3 regions of the Dactylosporangium sp. NPDC000521 genome follow, and region 3 is predicted to be linked to each of the others. Evidence: riboswitches for the same ligand, from Rfam matches in the RefSeq annotation. Region 3 holds a riboswitch; each other region holds the start of a gene.
The links. A riboswitch is a leader RNA that binds a small molecule or an ion and turns the genes downstream of it on or off. The one in region 3 is predicted to bind thiamine pyrophosphate.
Positions count from the first base shown of each region.

Region 1: linked by a shared signal. The riboswitch ahead of ACFY3L_RS35760 (ECF transporter S component) and the one ahead of ACFY3L_RS44545 (fumarylacetoacetate hydrolase family protein) in region 3 are both predicted to bind thiamine pyrophosphate.
Region 2: linked by a shared signal. The riboswitch ahead of thiS (sulfur carrier protein ThiS) and the one ahead of ACFY3L_RS44545 (fumarylacetoacetate hydrolase family protein) in region 3 are both predicted to bind thiamine pyrophosphate.

Region 1 is NZ_JBIAYW010000013.1:112,013-114,263, forward strand. Features, by position in the region: gene ACFY3L_RS35755 (acyl-CoA dehydrogenase family protein) at 1-638, opposite strand, end outside; TPP riboswitch at 791-897, shown strand; gene ACFY3L_RS35760 (ECF transporter S component) at 970-1,536, shown strand; gene ACFY3L_RS35765 (ABC transporter ATP-binding protein) at 1,539-2,251, shown strand, end outside.
Region 2 is NZ_JBIAYW010000003.1:268,770-271,020, forward strand. Features, by position in the region: gene thiO (glycine oxidase ThiO) at 70-1,122, shown strand; TPP riboswitch at 1,148-1,258, shown strand; gene thiS (sulfur carrier protein ThiS) at 1,257-1,463, shown strand; gene ACFY3L_RS11410 (thiazole synthase) at 1,561-2,251, shown strand, end outside.
Region 3 is NZ_JBIAYW010000023.1:14,366-16,616, forward strand. Features, by position in the region: gene ACFY3L_RS44535 (DUF6401 family natural product biosynthesis protein) at 1-300, shown strand, start outside; TPP riboswitch at 683-812, shown strand; gene ACFY3L_RS44540 (hypothetical protein) at 814-1,029, opposite strand; gene ACFY3L_RS44545 (fumarylacetoacetate hydrolase family protein) at 1,073-1,381, shown strand; gene ACFY3L_RS44550 (AMP-binding protein) at 1,606-1,863, shown strand; gene ACFY3L_RS44555 (universal stress protein) at 1,940-2,134, opposite strand.

The DNA of each region.
Region 1 (2,251 bases), on a different contig from region 3:
AGGGTGCCGTTGGTGGCCCAGAGCTTGACCCCGTTGAGCAGGTAGTCGCCGTCCCCGGTCGGCACGGCGGAGGTGCGCAGGTTCGCCGGGTACGAGCCGACCTCGGGCTCGGTCAGCAGGAACGCGGACACCTCGCCGCCGGCGAGCCGGGGCAGGAAGCGGGACTTCTGCTCGTCGGTGCCGACCAGCTTCAGCGGCTGTGGCACGCCGATCGACTGGTGCGCCGACAGCAGCGCGCCGATCGACGGGTTGACCGACCCGACCAGCGCGAGGGCGCGGCAGTAGTCGAGGTTCGACAGCCCGAGGCCGCCGTACTTGGTGTCGATCTTCATCCCGAAGGCGCCGAGCGAGCCCAGGTCGCGGAGCACCTCGTCGGGGATGCGGGCGTCGCGTTCGATCTGCTGTCCGTCGACGCCGCTGATGTACGAGCGGAGCTTCGCCAGGAACACCTGGCCTTCGGCGGCCTGCTTGTCCGCCGGCGGTGGGTCGATCAGGTCGAGGCGGAATCGGCCGAGGAACAGCTCCTTGCCGAAGCTCGGTTTGCGCCACTCCTGCTCGCGGCTGGCCTCGATGACCTTGCGCGCGTGTTTCTCGGTGTGCGTACTGCTAGCGGTGGGCGAGGAAGCGACCTGCGTCATTGCGGCACCCCCAGGTGTCAGTCCAGTACCGACCAGGCTATTACCCGCCAGTAGCAAAGGCCATGCCTCGCGGAGAAGGATCAAGCGCCGTGATTTTCACGACGGGGACCTACGAGCGGGAATCGTTCACTGTTACCGTCGGGAAACAACTTCACATCCGACAGGGGAGCGCACAGCGCTGAGAGTGCGGCGAGAAAGCCGCAGACCCTCGAACCTGATCTGGGTAATGCCAGCGCAGGAAGCTCGGTCACCTCACGCCCGCGCCACGTCCGCACCAGCGGCGTGGCGTCGCGACTCCTTCTGGCTCACCCCCGGACCAGGAGGCACCGAAGTGGAAACCCGTTGGCGGACCGTCGACATCATCGTCGCGTCGGTCATCGCGGTGGCGTTCGCCGCCGTGTTCTACGCGTGGAACAACCTGTGGAACGCCATGGAGAGCGTCGCCCTGCCGTGGCGCGCCTTCATCTACGGCGTGTGGCTGATCCCGGGCGTGCTCGGCCCGCTCGTGATCCGCAAGCCGGGCGCCGGGCTCTACACCGAGTTCGTCGCGGCGCTGGTCTCGGCCCTGTTCGGCTCGACCTGGGGCCTCGGCGTGCTGCTGTCCGGCCTGGTGCAGGGCGTCGGCGGCGAGTTCGGCTTCGCGTTCACCGGATACCGCAGCTTCAAGCTCGGCAATGCGCTCGTCGCCGGTGCCCTCGCCGGGGGCGGCGCGGCCCTGCTGGACCTCAACATCTACTACGGCGCGTTCAGCAACACCGACAAGGCCCTGTACGCGGCGATCGTCATGGCCAGCGGCGCGGTCATCGCCGGCGCCGGCTCGTGGGCGCTGCAGCGCTCGCTCGCCACGACCGGCGTGCTGGACCGCTTCCCGTCGGGCCGCGAACGGGCCGCAGTCTGACGTTGAGCACCGTCGAGTTCAAGGGATTCGGGTGGCGGCATGCCGGGCGCAAGGCCTGGGCGGTCCGCCACTTCGACCTGCGGATCGAGCACGGCGAGCGGGTCCTCCTGGCGGGCGCCTCCGGCGCCGGCAAGAGCACCCTGCTCGCCGCGCTCGCCGGCCTGCTCGCCGAGGACTCCGGCGAGCAGGAGGGCGAGGTGCTCGTCGACGGCGCGCCGGCCCGGCAGCGCAGGGCGGGCACCGGCATCGTCTTCCAGGACCCGCAGACCCAGCTCGTCATGAGCCGGTGCGGCGACGACGTCGCGTTCGGCCTGGAGAACCGGGGCGTCCCCCGCGACGAGATCTGGCCGAGGGTCGACGCCGCCCTCGCCGCCGTCGGCTTCCCGTACGACCGCGACCGTGACACGGCCCAGCTGTCCGGCGGTGAGCAGCAGCGGCTCGCGATCGCCGGCGTGCTCGTGGCGCGGCCGCGCCTGCTCCTGCTCGACGAGCCGACCGCCAACCTCGATCCGGCGGGTGCTCAGCTGGTACGGGCGGCGCTCGCGAAGGCCCTCCACGACGTCGACGCCACCATGATCCTCGTCGAACACCGCCTCGAGGAGGCGCTGACCCTGGTCGACCGGGTGATCACGCTGGGTGAGGAGCAGGAGCCGCTCGTCGTGCCGCACCGTCCGGGTGCCGGCCCCGGTCCGGTCCTCCTGACCGCGGAGCGGCT
Region 2 (2,251 bases), on a different contig from region 3:
GGGTGGTTTCCGTGCCAGCGGCCATGTTGCGCCGTCGGGGCGGGGGCAGATTTCCGCTGGAGGGGTCGCGTGAAGGTCGGGATCGTCGGGGGAGGGATCGTCGGGCTCAGTATCGCGTGGGAGCTGGCGCGGCGGGGGGAGCAGGTCACCGTGTACGACCGGGACCCGCGGCGCGGGGCGGGCCGGGTCGCGGCGGGGATGTTGGCGCCGGCGGCCGAGGCGAGCTTCGGGGAGGAGGCGCTGCAGGAGCTGATGCTCGAGTCGATGCGGCGCTGGCCCGCGTTCGCGGCGGAGCTGAGCGCGGCGACCGGGATGCCGCTGGGGTACCGGACGGAGGGGACGCTGCTCGTCGCGCTCACCGAGGACGACCTCACCGAGGTGCGGCGGCTCGTCGACTACTACCTGCGGGCGGGGCTGCCGGTCGAGCCGCTGCAGGGGCGGAAGCTCCGGGAGCTGGAGCCGATGCTCAGCCCGCGGGTCCGGGGCGGGGCGAAGGCGGCCGGGGATCATCAGGTCGACCCGCGGCTGCTGCTCGCGGCGCTGCGGTCGGAGCGGCTGCCGGTCACGTGGGTGGAGCGGGACGTCGAGGATCCGTCCAGCCTGCGGGACGATGTGATCATCATCGCGACCGGTGCCGGGATCGCGCGGGTGACGGGGTTGCCGGTGCGGCCGGTGAAGGGACAGCTGCTCCGGTTGCGGGGTGCCGAGCCGCTGCTCACGCACGTGGTGCGGGGCGTCGCGCTGGGGCGTCACGTGTACCTGGTGCCGCGCGCCGACGGGGAGCTGGTCGTCGGGGCGACGGAGGAGGAGCGCGGCGCCGACACGACGGTGACCGCCGGTGGGGTGCTCGACCTGCTGCGTCCGGCCGCGGACCTGCTGCCGGGGGTCGCCGAGCTGGCGCTCGCGGAGACCCTCGCCGGACTGCGGCCGGGGACCCCGGACAACGCCCCGATCCTCGGCCGGCTCGAAGGGCAGACGCACGACAACGTGTACGTCGCGGGCGGCCACTACCGGCACGGAGTGCTCCTCGCACCGGTCACCGCGCACGCCATCGCCGACCTGGTCACCAAGGGATCGACGGATGTGGACATCAGTGCGTACGGGGTGAGCCGCTTTACCTGAGGACCGCGGCGGGGTTATGGTCAGCTCGTACCCCACGGGAGTCCGGTATGACCGGGCTGAGAGGGGGGCTGTCAGCCCCCGACCGTCGAACCTGATCCGGATCATGCCGGCGCAGGGAGTCAGGAGTGAGCCGTATGCAGCTCGTGGTCAACGCGGTCGCCGCCGATGTGGACGACACCGCGACCGTCGCCGACGTCGTCCGTGGCCTCGCCGGGGTCGAGGACCCGCGGGGCGTCGCCGTCGCGTTGAACGGGTCCGTCGTGCCGAGAGCAAACTGGGCCGAGACCAGGCCGGTCGACGGCGACACCATCGACGTCCTCACGGCGGTCCAAGGTGGCTGACCTCGGCAACAGCGCCGGCAACGGCATTGGCACCGCTACCGGCAACGGCATCGGCAGCGCCGCCGGCATCGGCAGTGGCGACGGCGCGACGCTCACCATCGCCGGGGTGGAGCTGCCGTCGCGGCTCATCCTCGGCACCGGCGGGGCGACCAGCCACGCCGCGCTCGAGGCCGCGATCCGGGCCAGCGGCACCGGGCTCGTCACGGTCGCGCTGCGCAGGCTCGACCCGGGCGCGCCGTCGCTGCTCGACGTCGTCGAACGGTGCGGCGTGCGGCTGCTGCCCAACACCGCCGGCTGCTACACGGCGACCGAGGCGGTGAAGCTCGCCCACCTGGCCAGGGAGGCGTTCGACACGGCGTGGGTCAAGCTGGAGGTCATCGGCGACGAGGAGACGCTGCTGCCCGACGCGGTCGAGCTGGTCACCGCCGCGGAGCGGCTCGTCGAGGACGGGTTCACGGTCCTGCCGTACACCACCGACGATCCGGTGCTCGCCCAGCGGCTCGCCGACGCCGGATGCGCCGCGGTCATGCCGCTCGGCGCGCCCATCGGCTCCGGCCTCGGCATCCGCAACCCGCACAACATCGCGCTCATCCGGCAGAAGGTGGCCGTGCCGGTCATCCTCGACGCCGGGATCGGCACCGCCTCCGACGCGGCCCTGGCGATGGAGCTCGGCTGCGACGGGGTGCTGCTCGCGACCGCGGTCACCCGCGCCGAGCACCCCGCGCGCATGGCGGAGGCGATGCGGCTCGCCGTCGAAGCGGGCCGCCTCGCGCACACCGCCGGGAGGA
Region 3 (2,251 bases):
ATGCTGCTCGACCGCCTCCACCGGCGGATCGGCGCCGCCGGCCTCGCGGCAGCAGCTGCGATTCCCGGCCTGTCGGCGCAGGTCGACCAGCACGCAGCCGAGGTGCGGGACCTGCTCGGCATCCGCGGCCGTCGGCCGACGCTCGCAGCGCTGGCCAGCTACGCCGACGGACTACTGGACGGGGCGATCGACCGCGGATGGCAGCCGCCGCAGCACGATCTGGCCGGCTGGGTCGACGCCGACGGTGTGACGGTCCGGCTCGTGGCCCTGTGCGACTTGGCCTGCAGCGCCATGGCGTAGCGGCAGAAGCAACGTTTCGCCTCCTGCTGCTCAGTGAAGGGGCGCTGTACTCCTCGCGCATCGTCGAGTGGCGGCGGGCCCGCGACGCCAGCGCTCTGGCCGGGGTGGCCGACGAGCCGCGCCTGGTTTACCGACCTCGGCCCAGGCTTCTACGACACCCGCGTCAATCCCGAACGCCGCAAACGCAACCACATCCGCCAGTTCGAAGCCCTCGGCTACACCGTCACTCTCGCCCCAGCCGCCCGACCGGCCCGTAGTAAGCAGCATCCCAGCTGCGCCGGGATGCTGCCGCCTGCCCCCTCACCCTGCATTTTCGGATCAGCTTCACCCGAGCTCTCACCCTGCACCTGCCGGTTTCCGGCGTAGCGTATGTGAGTGCCTGCGGGACAAGCGGGAGAGCGAAGCTATTAGCCCAGCGGAGCTGAGAGGCCGAAAGATCGGAGAGGTTGGACGGCGATCCCCATTCACCTGATCCGGACAATGCCGGCGCAGGAAAATTGCCTCGCAGGTTATTCATCTGCACCGACCACTCGGCGCGCCGTCTTTCGCGCCGTCTTTGATGATGTCAACGGCCATGGCGATGTGGCGTGACGCATGTTGCGTGATCGGGATCAAGACTACTGCCAGTGAGGATCGCCGGGGTGGATGCCGCGTGCGATCCCGCGCAACGCGCCCTGCCGCGTCGTCGCCCAGATGACGAACTTCATCCCGCACGTCGACGAACTTCATCTCGCACGTCAAGGACACGGGCGGCAAGCCCGAGACGGTCCCGTTGACGTTCTTCCGCAAGACGTCGGGCTCGATCAGCGGCCCGTTCGACGACGTGGTCCGCCCCGGCCACGTGCGGCTGCTGGACTACGAGGTGGAGATCGGACTGGTCTTCGGCCGCCAGATGCCGGTCGGCACGACGGTCACCGCGGACAACCTCGCCGACTACGTCGCGGGCATGGTGGTTACCAACGACATCGCGGCGCGTGACGTCCAGCTTCCGCAGACCCAGCTCTACGAGGCCAAGTCGTCGAGACCGCCGTCGCCACCAACGACGGCGCGATCGACCTCGGCCGGCAGCGCACGGTCGTGAGGTACGCCCGATGACCGGGGACCTGCTGTGGCCGTACTACGCCGCGCCCGATGACCTGGCCACGATCGAAGCCGTACCGCTCAGGGCGCGGGGCCTGCCCGAATCGACCTACGCACCAAGCGGTCGCCCGCGACGGCCTGCTCGACGCCGTCCTCGTCCTGCGGCCCACCGAGGCAGCAGGCGCGCCCCCAGCCGCTGCCCGCCGTTGAGGGCGCACGGCGATCCTGGCCGAGGGCTACGGGCTGAGCGAGGCGTCCTGCGCGAGCGCGCGCAGCTTCCCGGAAGCGCCGCGGCCGCATTCGGTCGGGCAGTGCCCGCCCTACCAGCAGATGAGGGTGGTGCGTGCCGGCGCCGACGGAAGCTGGGAGGACGTGCCCGCTGGGGGGGAGAGTGGCTTGCTGGGGATCAGCGGCCCTACCGTCTTCCGGGGTTACGTCACCGGCCGCGGCGAGAACGGCCACGTCCTCAGGTGCCGCCGGTAGCATTGCCCGGGGCCGGGTCAGCCGGCCGGTGATCTGTTCGACCATCCGTAGGTCGCTGCCGCCCCAGGCCGCGGGTTCATGATGCTGCCTTCTCGGCATGAACGCGCGACGGGACGACGACGACCGGGCAGGGTGCGTGTTGCACGCAGTGTTGGCTGACCGAGCCGAGCAGGATCCCGGTGAACGTGCCGTGCCCGCGGCTGCCCACCACGAGGAGTTCGGCGCCGTTCGCGGCGTCCAGTAGGACCTTCGCCGGGTGGCCCTGCACCACCCGGGTGACGACATCGACGGTGGTGGCGTGCTGGGCGTTGACATCCGCGACGGTGTCGGCGAGGGTCTGATCGCCCTCGGCTGAGCCTCGAGAGTGTCACGGCGGGGCACCTACACG